Regions from separate parts of the Pseudomonas sp. RL_105y_Pfl2_101 genome, predicted to be linked through region 1. Evidence: predicted binding sites of a transcription regulator. Region 1 holds the regulator's gene; each other region holds the start of a gene.
What was found. The regulator FliA, encoded in region 1, starts transcription of late flagellar genes. The targets are predictions, from matches to a motif close to CTAAAGTTTNNNNNNNNNNNGCCGNTAA.
Positions count from the first base shown of each region.

Region 1 (4,993 bases):
GGCTTTCGGCCTGGAAGCGGTGTGGATCGAAGTCAGCCAGCGGGCCCAGGCGCAGTCCCTCGGCTACACCGTGGTGGACGCCAGTACGGTGGTGGCGACCCACTTGAACCAGATCCTGTACAAGCACTCCAGCGAGCTGATCGGCCACGAAGAAGTCCAGCAACTCCTGCAAGTGCTGGCCAAAGGCTCGCCGAAGCTGGCTGAAGAGCTGGTGCCGGGTGTGGTTTCGTTGTCGCAGTTGCTCAAGGTGCTGCAGGCGCTGTTGGCCGAACAGGTGCCCGTGCGCGATATACGCAGTATTGCCGAGGCTATCGCCAACAACGCCTCCAAGAGTCAAGATACCGCCGCCCTGGTGGCTGCGGTTCGGGTCGGGGTGTCCCGCGCAATCGTCCAAAGTATTGTAGGTACTGAGTCTGAGCTGCCTGTGATCACCTTGGAACCAAGGTTGGAACAGATATTGCTCAATAGTCTGCAGAAGGCAGGACAAGGCTCGGAAGAGGGTGTTCTGCTGGAGCCAAGCATGGCCGAGAAGCTGCAGCGTTCGCTGATCGAAGCAGCCCAGCGGCAAGAGATGCAAGGCCAGCCGGTGATCCTGCTGGTGGCCGGTCCGATTCGCGCGATGCTCTCGCGATTCGGCCGCCTCGCGGTCCCGGGGCTGCATGTGCTGGCGTACCAGGAAATACCGGACAACAAGCAAGTGACCATCGTTGCGACAGTAGGGCCCAACGGCTGAGGTAGTGGTTTATGCAAGTGAAGCGTTTTTTCGCCGCCGATATGCGTCAGGCCATGAAGCTGGTTCGTGACGAGCTGGGCGCTGAAGCGGCCATCATCGGTAATCGCCGGATCGCTGGCGGTGTCGAGCTGACGGCGGCTCTGGATTACAAATTGTCGGCGCTGGCTCCACGGGTTCCGAACATGGAGCTCGAAGACGAGCTGCGCAAGACCCAATCGCGCATCGCCAGCGCCCAGGCCGAACTGAGCCTGCGCAGCAGCGAAGGCGAGGGCGGGGCAGGTATCAATCGTCAATTGTTCGCCGGTCAGCCGCTGACGGCCGGCCTGCCGTTGACCGCTGCCGAACCGCTGATCGAGCAGGCCCACGCCGAACCGCGTCGTCCTGAGCCGGCGCCCGCGGCGCCTGCCCGGGGTGTCGATCCGCGCGCCCTGGACTCGATGCGCTTTGAACTCAACAGCCTGCGCGAGCTGATGGAAGTCCAGCTCGGCTCCCTGGCCTGGAACCAGCTGCAAGGCAGCCGTCCAGCCCAGGCCAACCTGTGGCGTCGTCTGCAACGCATCGGCCTGTCCGGCCCATTGTCCCGGGACCTGCTGGCGTTGATCAATGGTATCGAAGAACCACGCCAGGCCTGGCGCATGTTGCTGGCGCACCTGGCGCGGATGATCGCGACCCCGGAAGTCGAGCCGCTGGAAGAAGGCGGGGTGATTGCCATGGTCGGTCCTGCCGGCATGGGCAAGACCACCACCCTGGCCAAGCTCGCCGCCCGTTATGTACTCAAGTACGGCGCCCAGAGCATTGCCCTGGTGAGCATGGACAGTTTTCGCATCGGTGCCCAGGAGCAACTCAAGACCCTCGGCCGGATCCTCAATGTGTCCGTGACCCATGTGGATCCGGGCCAGTCCCTGGCCCAGGCGTTGGAGCCGCTGCTGCGCAAACGCGTCGTGCTGATCGATACCGCAGGCCTGCAAGCCAGCGATCCGGCCCTGCGCATGCAGCTCGAAAGTCTGGCCGGACGAGGCATCAAGTCAAAAAATTATCTCGTGTTGGCAACCACCAGCCAAAAACAGGTTCTAACCGCCGCATACCACAGCTACAAACGCTGCGGGCTGGCCGGCTGCATCCTGACTAAACTGGACGAAACGGCAAGCCTGGGCGAGGTGTTGAGCCTGGCGATCGGTCATGAACTACCGGTGGCCTACCTGACCGACGGGCCGCGGATCCCGGATGATTTGCATCTGCCGCGCCGTCATCAACTGGTCAGTCGTGCCGTGAGTGTGCAAATGCAGGAAGAACCCAGCGAAGAAGCCATGGCTGATATGTTCGCTGATATCTACCACAGCCCGACCAAGCAGGTCGGCTGAGGTAATCATGAATATTTTTTGTACCTACATCGATGGTCTGCCATGCATTGTTCCGTATGCGAACGCGCAGCCAGTAATGTGGCCTCCGTCTAAGTAAGACAAGGTAAAGAACGAACATGGGCAGCATGCATCCCGTACAGGTGATCGCGGTGACCGGCGGCAAAGGTGGCGTCGGGAAGACTAACGTGTCAGTGAATTTGTCCCTGGCTCTGGCAGAGCTTGGCCGACGGGTCATGCTGCTGGACGCCGACCTGGGCCTGGCGAACGTCGACGTGTTGTTGGGGCTTACACCCAAACGCACGCTGGCGGACGTGATTGAAGGGCGCTGTGAGCTGCGCGACGTGTTGTTGCAGGGGCCGGGCGGGATTCGCATCGTGCCGGCTGCCTCAGGCACCCAGAGCATGGTTCACCTGACCCCGGCCCAGCACGCGGGCCTGATCCAGGCTTTCAGCGACATTGGCGACAATCTCGATGTGCTGGTGATCGACACCGCGGCCGGTATCGGTGACTCGGTCGTCAGTTTCGTGCGCGCGGCCCAGGAAGTGCTGCTGGTGGTCTGCGACGAACCGACGTCCATCACCGACGCCTACGCCCTGATCAAGTTGCTTAACCGCGACTATGGCATGAACCGCTTCCGCGTCCTGGCCAACATGGCCCAGAGCCCGCAGGAAGGACGCAACCTGTTCGCCAAGTTGACAAAGGTCACGGATCGCTTCCTGGACGTCGCCCTACAATACGTCGGCGCAGTGCCTTACGACGAAAGCGTACGCAAGGCCGTCCAGAAGCAACGTGCCGTTTATGAAGCTTTTCCACGTTCCAAATGCGCGCTGGCGTTCAAGGCCATCGCCCAGAAGGTCGATACCTGGCCACTGCCGGCCAACCCTCGCGGGCATTTGGAATTTTTCGTCGAGCGTCTTGTGCAACAAACAGCAGGGCCCGTGCTATGACAGCCAGCGGTTACAACCATCTCTACAAGAAATCGGCACGGGACGCCCAATACGAATTGATCGAGCGCTACGCGCCACTGGTCAAGCGTATCGCCTATCACTTGCTGGCGCGGTTGCCGGCCAGTGTCCAGGTTGAAGACTTGATCCAGGCGGGCATGATCGGCCTGCTCGAAGTGTCGAACAAATACGACGCGAGCAAGGGCGCGAGTTTCGAGACGTATGCCGGTATTCGCATTCGCGGCGCCATGCTCGATGAAGTCCGCAAGGGCGATTGGGCGCCGCGTTCGGTACACCGCAATACCCGCATGGTCAGTGATGCAATTCGTGCAATTGAAGCTAAAACCGGGCGTGACGCTAAAGATCACGAGGTTGCGGCCGAACTCCAGTTAAGTCTCGACGATTATTACGGGATTTTGAACGATACCTTGGGCAGCCGCCTGTTCAGTTTCGACGACCTGTTACAGGACGGCGAACACGAAGGGCTGCACGAGGATAACGCGAGTGCTCACATGGAGCCGTCGCGTGACCTGGAAGATGAACGTTTCCAGAGTGCGCTGGCGGATGCGATTGCCAATTTGCCGGAGCGTGAGCGACTGGTCTTGGCGCTGTACTACGACGAAGAGCTGAACCTCAAGGAAATCGGTGAGGTGTTGGGGGTCAGCGAATCGCGGGTCAGCCAGTTACACAGCCAGTGCGCGGCCCGTTTGCGGGGGCGTTTGGGGGAGTGGCGAGCGCGTTGACGGGCAGTGTGGGGACACTGCGAACGAGGCTGGCCTGGCAGGTGCTGTGCCAGTCTCCATCTGTTGTGCTCCAGACCGTTGTCGAGTGTTGTGCCGGATTGATTGAAATGGCGCGTCCAGGTGCTGGGCGCGTTTAAGACTGCTTGGAGGTCGAATTGGACAAGAACATGAAAATCCTCATCGTTGATGACTTCTCAACGATGCGGCGGATCATAAAAAACCTGTTGCGTGACCTTGGGTTCACCAATACGGTCGAGGCGGATGATGGCATCACAGCCATTCCGGTCCTCAACAGCGGGAGCATCGACTTTCTAGTGACTGACTGGAACATGCCCGGCATGACCGGTATCGACTTGCTGCGTCATGTGCGCGCCGACGAAAAGCTTAAGCATCTTCCGGTGCTGATGGTCACTGCCGAAGCCAAGCGCGAGCAGATCATCGAAGCGGCCCAGGCCGGTGTAAACGGCTATGTGGTCAAACCCTTCACGGCCCAGGCGTTGAAAGAGAAGATCGAAAAAATCTTCGAACGCATCGGTTAACGGCGCCACGGGGGAGCTATGGACAACGAATCTTCAATGGGTGATTTCGAATCAACCCTGAAAAAACATGCCCGCGAACTGGTCGACAGCCTTGAAAAAGGTCGCTTTGGCGATGCGGTTCAAATGATCCATGAGCTCAACCAGACCCGTGACCGCGGTCTGTATCAGGAGGTGGGCAAGCTCACGCGTGAATTGCACAGCGCGATTGTCAATTTCCAGATCGACCCGAATATGCCGCAGGCCGAGGAGGTCTCGCAGATCACCGACGCCACCGAGCGTCTGGGTTATGTGGTCAAACTGACCGAGGCTGCGGCCAACCGCACCATGGACCTGGTGGAGAGCGCAACGCCGCTGGTCAATGGCCTGAGCGAAGAAGCCCAGGCCTTGAGCACCGACTGGGGGCGGTTCATGCGGCGCGAAGTCGGCGCCGAAGAGTTTCGGGAGCTGGCCCGTCGGGTCGACGGTTTCCTGACGCGCAGCGGCACCGAGAACCGCGCCGTGGCAAGTAATCTCAACGACATTCTGCTGGCCCAGGACTATCAGGACCTGACCGGCCAGGTGATCAAGCGTGTGACCCAACTGGTCACCGAAGTGGAAAGCAACCTGCTCAAACTGGTGTTGATGGCTAGCCAGGTCGACCGCTTTGCGGGCATCGAACACGACCGTGAAGCGA
Region 1 covers NZ_CAXAPG010000010.1:110,554-115,546, reverse strand. Annotated here, with positions in the region: gene flhA (flagellar biosynthesis protein FlhA) at 1-733, shown strand, start outside; gene flhF (flagellar biosynthesis protein FlhF) at 745-2,094, shown strand; gene fleN (flagellar synthesis regulator FleN) at 2,211-3,041, shown strand; gene fliA (RNA polymerase sigma factor FliA) at 3,038-3,781, shown strand; gene AACY31_RS14060 (chemotaxis response regulator CheY) at 3,949-4,320, shown strand; gene AACY31_RS14055 (protein phosphatase CheZ) at 4,339-4,993, shown strand, end outside.

Region 2 (4,993 bases), on a different contig from region 1:
CATCAGCAGGCCTCGCTGCTGGCCAAGTCCTTGAAACTGCGGATCGAGGGCAAGGCCCTGCCCGCGTACAAATACACCGACTACGGCTCGCTGATCTCGCTGTCGCGGTTCTCGGCGGTGGGCAACCTGATGGGCAACCTGACCGGCAGCGTGATGCTCGAAGGCTGGCTGGCGCGGATGTTCTACGTGTCGCTGTATCGCATGCACCAAATGGCGCTATACGGCATGTTCCGCACGGCCATGCTGATGCTGGGCAGCAAGATCGGGCGCGGAACTGAGCCTCGGCTCAAGCTGCACTGAGGATAAAAAGCGAAGCGTCAACCGCTTGTGGGGGCGCTGAGTTTTAGAAGTGCATTGCCTGCTCGCGAAGACGGCAGTGAAATCAATATTTATCTAAACGATAAAACTCGATCTGCACAGCCAATCAATCAAACCTGAAACCGCTGCACCATCGTGTGCAGCGAATTGGCCAGCTGCGACAACTCATGGCTGGACGCGCTGGTCTGGTCCGCGCCGGAAGCCGAGCGCACCGACAAATCACGAATGTTCACCAGGTTGCGATCCACCTCACGGGCCACTTGCGCCTGCTCTTCGGCAGCGCTGGCGATCACCAGGTTGCGTTCGTGGATTTCAGTGACCGACTCTGTGATGGTCTGCAGCGCGTCCCCTGCCCGCTCTGCCATGGCCAGGGTACTGGCGGCGCGACTGGAGCTGGCCTGCATGGAATCGAGTGCCTGGGTGGCACCGCTGCGCATGCCCTGGACCATTTGCTCGATTTCCTGGGTCGATTGCTGCGTGCGATAAGCCAGCGCCCGCACCTCATCGGCCACCACCGCAAACCCACGCCCGCTCTCACCTGCCCGGGCCGCTTCAATGGCCGCGTTGAGGGCCAGCAGGTTGGTCTGCTCGGCAATGGCGCGGATCACGTCCAACACCTTGCCGATATCCTGCGACTGGTTGGCCAGGGATTGCACCAAGCCGCCAGTCACTTGCACATCGCTGGCAAGGGCGCCAATAGCTTCGACCGTGTCGCTGACCCGCTGCTGCCCAAGGGACGCAGACTCACTGGACTGACGCGTGGCATCGGAGGTGGAAACCGCATTGCGCGCCACCTCTTCCACGGCGGTGGTCATTTCGGTGACGGCAGTGGCGGCCTGTTCAATTTCATTGTTCTGCTGTTGCAGGCTGTGGGTGCTGTCGAGCGTGACGGTGTTCAGCTCACCGGCTGCGGTGGCCAGTTGCGCGGCAGAACCGCTGATGCCCTGCAACGTCTCACGCAGATTCTGCTGCATGACTGCCAACGCTTTGAGCAAGCGGCTCACTTCGTCGTTACCATCGGTCTCGATTGGCCGGGTCAGGTCACCCCGGGCGACGTTCTCCGCAGCATTGAGTGCCTCACCCAAGGGTTTGACGATACTGCGCGTAAGCAGCATGGCCAGGGCCACCGTGGCCAGGGCGGCAAGCACAACGAACAGACTGACGATCATGCGGGAACTGGTGTAGTGCGCCTGGGACTTCTGGCTCTCGATGGAAACCTGCTTGGAGAACAGCTCCGCCAGGTCGTTGAGCTGCTTGCCGGAACCGTCCACCACGGTTTTCATGTCCACCAGCAGCAGCTTGATCAGCTCATCCCGACGCCCTTGTTCTGCCAGGGTGAAGGATTGGGCGATACCTGTACGGTAAGCGGCGAAGGTTTGCTTGAACTGGTCATAAAGCGCCTTGCCTTCAGGCGTCACGACGAGCTTTTCGTAGGCAGCGATTTTTTCGCCCAGCTCCTTGTCCCGCGTGTCCATCTGCCCGCGATACACCGCAATGTTCTTCGAGTCCTGGTCCAGGGCCATGCGCAGGGAAATGGTGCGGATCCGCAACATCCATTCGCGGATCTCATCACCGCCGCGAATGCTCGGCAACCACTGGGTTTGCACCGCTACTTCACTGTCACGAATACTCGACATCTGTCCCAGCGCGAACACCCCGAGCAACGCCACCAGCACGGCGATCAAGGCAAAACCCAACGCGGCACGAGGGGCGATATTCAGTTGACGAAGAACCATAGGGAATGCCTTTTTTTATTGTTGGCCTGAAGTGGGGCCAGGCCCCTGTCGGCGGGTTATCGGCAAGTTGTACGATGTCTTAAGTCTAATCTGCTTTATCGCACGCAAAAAAAATCCCCGTATCTTTCGATACGAGGATTTTTAATATGGTCGGGGTAAGGGGATTCGAACTCCTGACATCCTGCTCCCAAAGCAGGCGCGCTACCGGACTGCGCTATACCCCGGTAAAAAAAAGGCGACCTTTGCAAGTCGCCTTCTCGATCAGCGCTTTTGGCCTCTGATCTTAAGATTCGATTCCAGCGAGCTGGTTTCAAAAATGGTGGGTCGTGTGGGATTCGAACCTACGACCAATTGGTTAAAAGCCAACTGCTCTACCAACTGAGCTAACGACCCAAAAATGGTCGGGGTAAGGGGATTCGAACTCCTGACATCCTGCTCCCAAAGCAGGCGCGCTACCGGACTGCGCTATACCCCGTTTGAAATGGCTCCGTGACCAGGACTCGAACCTGGGACCCAATGATTAACAGTCATTTGCTCTACCGACTGAGCTATCACGGAACTGATATTTCAAGCTACAACATTGAAGCAAGCTTCAACCTCTTCTACTCTTACGCATCGCTGCGTTCGTGTGTCTGAGGCGCGCTATTCTACAATTTTAAAAACCTCTGTCAACCCCTTAAATTGCTTTCAAGACAATGATTTGCAACTTATTTTCGATTCCTTCTCAGCGAGAAGTAACCCTTGGGGTGACTGACTGCGGGGCGCACTTTACAAGCCTTTTCCTTTGAGTTCAACGGTCTGATGAAAAAAATGGCCTCGCAAAGCAAACACGCCCTGTGGCAAGCGATGGACTGTGTAGGAGCTGCCGAAGGCTGCGATCTTTTGATCTTTCGCTTCAGACCCTGGCGTCAGAGGAAAGATCGCAGCCTCGTTGCACTCGACAGCTCCTACACAACTCCTACGACACCCTCCAGCGGGAGCAAGCTCCCTCGCCACAAAAGCCTCGGCACTCTACTCAGTTGAAGACGATTTCGTCGTTCTCCACTGTACCGGTCACGGTTTCGCCCGGCATGAATCGACCCGACAGGATCAACTGCGCCAGCGGGTTTTCGATCCAGCGCTGGATCGCCCGCTTCAGCGGCCGTGCGCCATAGACCGGGTCGTAACCCACCGCAATCAGCTTGTCCAACGCCTCGTCGCTCAATTGCAGTTTCAGCTCACGCTCGGTGAGGCGACTGCGCAGGCGACCCAACTGGATCTCGGTAATGCCGGCAATCTGATCACGGGCCAACGGCTCGAAGATCACCACTTCGTCGACCCGGTTGATGAACTCCGGCCGGAAGTGCGTAGAGATCGCGTCCATCACCGCCGCGCGCTGCGCCTCGCGGTCGCCCACCAGTTCCTGGATCTGCGTCGAACCGAGGTTGGAGGTCATCACGATCACCGTGTTGCGGAAGTCCACCGTGCGCCCGTGGCTGTCGGTCAGGCGACCATCCTCCAGCACTTGCAGCAGAATATTGAACACGTCCGGGTGCGCCTTCTCGACCTCATCGAGCAGGATCACCGAGTACGGCTTGCGACGCACAGCCTCGGTCAGGTAACCGCCCTCTTCATAACCGACATAACCCGGTGGCGCACCGATGAGCCGTGCCACGGAATGTTTCTCCATGAACTCGGACATGTCGATGCGCACCATGGCCTCTTCGGTGTCGAAGAGGAACTCGGCCAGCGCCTTGCACAGCTCGGTTTTACCGACCCCGGTCGGGCCGAGGAACATGAACGAACCGCTCGGCCGATTAGGGTCCGACAGCCCGGCACGGGAGCGGCGCACGGCATTGGACACCGCCACCACCGCCTCTTCCTGACCGATCACGCGCTGGTGCAGCAGGCTTTCCATCTTCAGCAGCTTGTCACGCTCGCCTTCGAGCATCTTCGACACCGGAATGCCGGTCCACTTGGAGACCACTTCGGCGATTTCTTCCTCGGTGACCTTGCTGCGCAGCAACTGGTTTTCGCTCTTGCCATGCTGGTCGACCATTTGCAGGCTGCGCTCCAGGTCCGGGATCACCCCGTATTGCAGCTCGGCCATGCGGTTGAGGTCGCCTTTACGGCGGGCCGCTTCCAGTTCCTGACGGGACTGTTCGATCTTCTGCTGGATCTGCGCCGAGCCCTGGACTTCGGCTTTCTCCGAGTTCCAGATTTCCTCGAGGTCGGAATACTCACGCTCGTGACGAACGATCTCTTCCTGCAACCTTTCCAGACGCTTCTTCGCCGCGTCGTCGCTTTCTTTCTTCAGAGCCTGAGACTCGACCTTGAGTTGAATCAGGCGCCGCTCCAACCGATCCAGCACTTCGGGCTTGGAGTCGATTTCCATGCGGATGCGACTGGCCGCCTCGTCGATCAGGTCGATGGCCTTGTCCGGCAACTGACGGTCGGTGATGTAGCGGTGGCTGAGCTTGGCCGCCGCGATAATCGCGCCATCGGTGATCGCCACCTTGTGGTGAACTTCGTAGCGTTCTTTAAGGCCGCGCAAGATGGCGATGGTGTCTTCCTCGCTCGGTTCTTCCACCAGCACTTTCTGGAAGCGCCGCTCGAGGGCTGCGTCCTTCTCTATATATTGGCGGTACTCGTTGAGGGTGGTCGCGCCGACGCAGTGCAACTCGCCACGGGCCAACGCAGGCTTGAGCATGTTGCCCGCGTCCATCGAGCCTTCGCCCTTACCCGCACCGACCATGGTGTGCAGTTCGTCGATGAACAGGATGATCTGCCCTTCCTGCTTGGACAGCTCATTGAGCAGGGCCTTGAGGCGCTCTTCGAACTCGCCACGGTATTTGGCACCGGCGATCAAGGCCCCCATGTCCAGGGACAACAGGCGCTTGCCCTTGAGGCCGTCCGGCACTTCGCCGTTGATGATGCGCTGGGCCAGGCCCTCGGCGATG
Region 2 covers NZ_CAXAPG010000016.1:55,176-60,168, forward strand. Annotated here, with positions in the region: gene AACY31_RS17730 (NAD(P)/FAD-dependent oxidoreductase) at 1-300, shown strand, start outside; gene AACY31_RS17735 (methyl-accepting chemotaxis protein) at 429-2,054, opposite strand; tRNA gene AACY31_RS17740 (tRNA-Pro) at 2,202-2,278, opposite strand; tRNA gene AACY31_RS17745 (tRNA-Lys) at 2,372-2,447, opposite strand; tRNA gene AACY31_RS17750 (tRNA-Pro) at 2,453-2,529, opposite strand; tRNA gene AACY31_RS17755 (tRNA-Asn) at 2,537-2,612, opposite strand; gene clpB (ATP-dependent chaperone ClpB) at 3,070-4,993, opposite strand, start outside.
Region 2: a site for FliA is predicted at 2,111-2,138, ahead of AACY31_RS17735 (methyl-accepting chemotaxis protein). Genes of this name have one in related genera too.

Region 3 (4,993 bases), on a different contig from region 1:
CGATGAAATCACGCCCTGGGAGCGGCGTGTCCTCGCGGCCCAGGCATAACGAAACGTCGCATTCGGGCTATCTTCAACAGGTAGCCCTTACCCACCTCAAGGAGCCGCTCGGAACGCCGATGCGCCAAATCTGGAAACCTTTTCGAGCGCTTTATTTCGCCTCGCTGATGATGTTGATCGGCTCGGGCCTCTTGAGTACTTACCTGGCCTTGCGCCTGGCCGCCGACCATGTGGATAGCCTCTGGGTCGGTGCGCTGATGGCCGCCAACTATTTCGGCCTGGTGCTGGGTGGCAAGATCGGCCACCGGCTGATCGCCCGCGTCGGGCACATCCGCGCCTATTCGGCCTGCGCCGGGATCGTCGGAGCGGCAGTGCTGGGTCATGGCCTGGTGAACTGGCTGCCGGCCTGGATCGTGCTGCGGATGATTGTCGGCCTCGGGATGATGTGCCAGTACATGGTCATCGAGAGCTGGCTCAACGAGCAAGCCGATGCCAAGCAGCGCGGCGTGGTGTTCAGCGGCTACATGATTGCCTCCTACTTGGGCCTGGTGCTGGGCCAGTTGATTCTGGTCATGCACCCGGGGCTGGGGCTTGAGCTGTTGATGCTGGTGGCGCTGTGCTTCGCCTTGTGCCTGGTGCCGGTGACACTGACCCAGCGAATTCACCCGGCGGCGCTGCATCCGGCGCCTATGGAGCCGCGCTTCTTCATCAAGCGTGTGCCACAGTCATTGATTACGGTGCTGGGCTCCGGATTGATCGTGGGCTCGTTCTATGGCCTGGCGCCCCTGTATGCCTCTCAGCAGGGGCTGTCGACCGAGCAGGTTGGTCTGTTCATGGGTAGCTGCATCTTCGCCGGTTTGCTGGTGCAGTGGCCCTTGGGCTGGCTGTCCGATCGATATGACCGGGCGCTGTTGATCCGCTGTTTTGCGCTGGTTCTGACGATCTGTGCGTTGCCATTGGCGATTCTTCCGGCGGTGCCGCTGGAGGTGCTGTTCGTCGCGGGGTTCTTCTGTTCGCTGGTGCAGTTCTGCCTGTATCCGCTGGCGGTAGCGTTTTCCAACGACCACGTCGAAGCTGATCGAAGGGTGTCCCTGACCGCGATGCTGCTGGTGACCTACGGCGTGGGGGCCAGCATCGGGCCGCTGGTGGCCGGCGTGCTGATGAAGATGCTCGGCAGTCAGATGCTCTACGGCTTTTTTGCTTTCTTCGCCTTGGTGCTGGTGTGGCGGATCCGGCCGAAAGCGGTGACCAACCTGCATCAGGTCGATGATGCACCGCTGCATCACGTGGCGATGCCGGACAGCATGTCGAGCTCGCCTTTGGTGGCGTGTCTTGATCCACGGGTGGATGAGCAGGTGGTGCAGGAGCAGATGCAGGCGCCGGCCAATCCGGAGGTGGAGCCTGAGTCGGCCACTGAGACTGCGGCCGAGGCTGAAACTGAAACTGAAACCGAGGCACCTGAGACGCCGAGTTTTACCCAGGCCAGGCCTTGAGGCAGGCATAAAAAAACGGGCAGTCACCGCAAGGGACTGCCCGTTTTTCATGGCTGGAAAATCAAATGTCGTCTTTATCGAAGCGCCGGGCTTCTCGTTGCAGCTGGTAGACGAACCGCTCGACCTGCCGTTGCACCAGGCCACTGATGTTGTGGAAGCGTACACCGGCAAATGTGGTGTTGATCCTTTCTTCGAAATGCAGGTAACGCAGCTCGACTGGCGCGCTCATGTTGCCAAAAGGCAGGGCTGCGATGAAACGCTCATACACCTGGCCCAATTGCAGGCGCTCCGTGATGTCGCCGTCGAAGCGCAACTTGCAGCCGGTGGCGGAGATGTCCAGCAGCTTGCCATCCACGGGGGACTTGAGCTTTTCGCCGCCCAGTTCAACGTTCACCAGTTGTGCCAGTTTCAGGGCGGCGCGGAAGGCGTTGCGACGTTGGTGGTAGACCACTTCGTCGGGGAGGGCGCCGCGATAGCAGCGGCCGTCGCTGGATTCCTCGATGGTCAGTGGGCCCTTGCCATCCCATGCGATACGCACGCCGTCATGGAAACCCTCGACACGAAACGGCTCGCCGGCCAGCAGGAAGCGCTCGCCGTCCCGGGGAATCATTTCATCCAGGGCGATGGAATGGGTCTCGCGATCGACGTTGACCAGATAGCTCTGGAAGCGCTGGCTACGTTCGTGGAAGGTAATGATCAGTGGGTCGTGGCTCTCTTGCAGCATCCGCAGGTTGCCGGAGATTTCCAGGGGCGTGGTGAGGACCTTGGGGGGCTGCGGAGCATCATCCGCGTTTGAGGCATTGAACACGGTGAGTCAATCTCCAGGCAAAATACGACTACGAATGGCCGGTATTTTGCCAGCATGTATCGCGCGTTGATAGGGCGAAGGCATTGTTCGTTTCATGCCTGGCTGAGCGGGCGGTGCTTGACCATTTTGGCGGTCGAGCCGCGAGCGTCATACAGCGTCGGGATCTCGCCACCGTTGAGAATGCGCAACTGGTTGGCGGTGGCGGCCTGCTGCATCAGGATCGACTGGCCGTTGCGAGCGTTGGTTGCCTGGCATTGGGCGAGCAGGTCGTTGAGTGCTTTGCTCTGGGACAGCAACTGATCGCCGATCGCCGACTGGCCGGCCAATTGCTCGAGGCCGTCATGGCTGGCGGGCAGATTAAGGCTGGCGAGGATCTCGCTGCGTTTGCGGCCATGCTGGTCAAGCAAGATGATCAGTGCCTGTTTCTGCGCCAGGATATTCTCCAGCAGAGGCATGTCACGACCGTGCAATGCCACGGATTCGGCCTGCAACAACTCCAGCAACTGTTGCGCTGGAACAAAGTCGTCGGTGATCAGTTGCAATAAATGAGTGTCGTGCATGGCTGGCCTTGGGTCTTAAGCGTCCAAAAGCCTGGCGCAGGCGTTGGCCTAGCGCTGGGCTTCGAAATTGAGCAGTTTGCTGGCTACGCGGTTGCTGTCGACTTTGTAGCTGCCATCAGCGATTGCTGCTTTCAACTCAGCCACGCGGGCGTTGTCGACGACAGGTTGATCGCGCAGCTTGTCAGTGACCTTCTGCAACTGCTGAGCCTCATTGCTGAGGTGTACCGACTCCCCGTTGCTGACCTGTTCGGCTGGTGTAGGCAGCGGCGCGGATTTACCGGCTTCGACGGTTTCCTTGGCGGCGCTGGTACGCGTAGTACCTGTCAGTGGTGAAGAGCTGTTTAAACGATTGAAATCGATGACCATGGTAAAAAACCTCTGGGTATTTGGACGCTTGCCATGTTTTCGGCCATCCCCAAAAAAACTTTAGGCTCATTTATTCAATGAGCATGCGCACGTCTGCGCTTGCCTTTGCGTAAGGCACAGTCTAGGGAACACCGGGATCAAGCGCCAGCTTTCTACCTCCTCTACCAGATCGCTACATCGCCACTTCCACTTGGCCCGGGGCCATCACCTGCGCCTTGATCACGCGCTGGGAGTTGAGGTTCTTTACCCGTATCTGTTCACGCATGCCGCCGTTGGACAGGGCCTCGCCGGGCATTCGCACGGCTAGGGAGCCGCTGCGGGCGGTGATGACGACTTGGTCGCCCTTGCGGACCACCTCGGCCTGCTCCAGGTGCACCAGTGTCACGGTCTGATCGGCGACCATTGGTCGGACAAGTTTCTGCCCGATGGCCTGGTCGACGGAGGTCAGGAAGCCCTGGTTGATCTGGCTGACGTCCCGTTCGCGCAACATCACGTCCTGGGGCTCGACGATTCCGGCCCGCTTGAGCGGACGAGTGGTGGTGACAATTTCCCGAAACAGGCGCACTTGAGCGGGCACGAACACCGTCCAGGGCGCGGCGCTGTCGCAACGAACCTTCACCGTGACGCGACCCAAGGGGCGGGATGGGCTCTCCAGTGAAGCAGTCAATTCCTTGTCGCACATTGGCATGCGTAAACGTGGATCGATCTGGTTGACTTCGATTTCGTAGCGACCTTCCGTTTGACTGGTAGCCAGATAGTCTTCTACGGTGAATTCAAGAAAGCCCTGAGTGACGCCGATAAGGAGATCAGGCAAGGTAACCGGAACAGCAGCAAGGGCAGGACCGCCCGAAGTGAACAGGCAGACAGCCAGCAGTGCACCGAGCCCGTGGCGGCAGTGAGTGGTCAGGCGTCGAGAAAATGTCGTTTGTGCGTTCATGCCGGTTCAATAGCAAGCCCCGTGCCGTTTAGTGATGAATGCGCGTCGGAAACATTAGCGTTAGGTAGGAGTCAGGGCATGGCGGGAGTAATGGATTCGGTAAACCAGCGTACTCAGCTGGTCGGTCAGAATCGCCTGGAGCTGTTGTTGTTCCGTCTCGACGGCCAACAAATGTATGGAATCAACGTATTCAAGGTTCGCGAGGTGCTGCAATGCCCCAAGCTGACCCTGATGCCCAAGTCCAGCCCCGTCGTGTGCGGTGTGGCCAACATTCGGGGAGCGACCATCCCGATTCTCGACCTGGCGATGGCGACCGGTTCCGGTCGTCTGCTGGACCAGAGTAATCCGTTTGTGATCATCACCGAGTACAACACCAAGACCCAGGGTTTCCTGGTCCGCTCGGTGGAGCGCATTGTCAACATGAACTGGGAAGAAATCCATCCACCGCCCAAGGGCACCGGCCGCGATCACTACCTCACGGCAGTGACCCGGGTCGATAACCAGTTGGTGGAAATCATCGACGTGGAGAAGATCCTCGCCGAAGTGGCGCCCACACCGGAAGCGATCTCCGCGGGTGTGGTGGATGCCGAAACCCAGCACAAGGCGATTTCGCTGCGGGTGCTGACCGTCGATGACTCGTCGGTGGCCCGCAAGCAGGTGACCCGTTGCCTGCAAACGGTCGGCGTCGAGGTGGTGGCGCTGAACGACGGACGACAGGCGCTGGATTACCTGCGTAAGCTGGTCGAGGAGGGCAAGAAGCCCGAGGAAGAATTCCTGATGATGATCTCCGACATCGAGATGCCGGAGATGGACGGGTACACCCTGACGT
Region 3 covers NZ_CAXAPG010000006.1:172,437-177,429, forward strand. Annotated here, with positions in the region: gene AACY31_RS09985 (glutamine synthetase family protein) at 1-49, shown strand, start outside; gene AACY31_RS09990 (MFS transporter) at 120-1,493, shown strand; gene AACY31_RS09995 (flagellar brake protein) at 1,555-2,301, opposite strand; gene AACY31_RS10000 (flagella synthesis protein FlgN) at 2,394-2,861, opposite strand; gene flgM (flagellar biosynthesis anti-sigma factor FlgM) at 2,910-3,227, opposite strand; gene flgA (flagellar basal body P-ring formation chaperone FlgA) at 3,400-4,164, opposite strand; gene AACY31_RS10015 (chemotaxis protein CheV) at 4,243-4,993, shown strand, end outside.
Region 3: a site for FliA is predicted at 3,264-3,291, ahead of flgM (flagellar biosynthesis anti-sigma factor FlgM). Genes of this name have one in related genera too.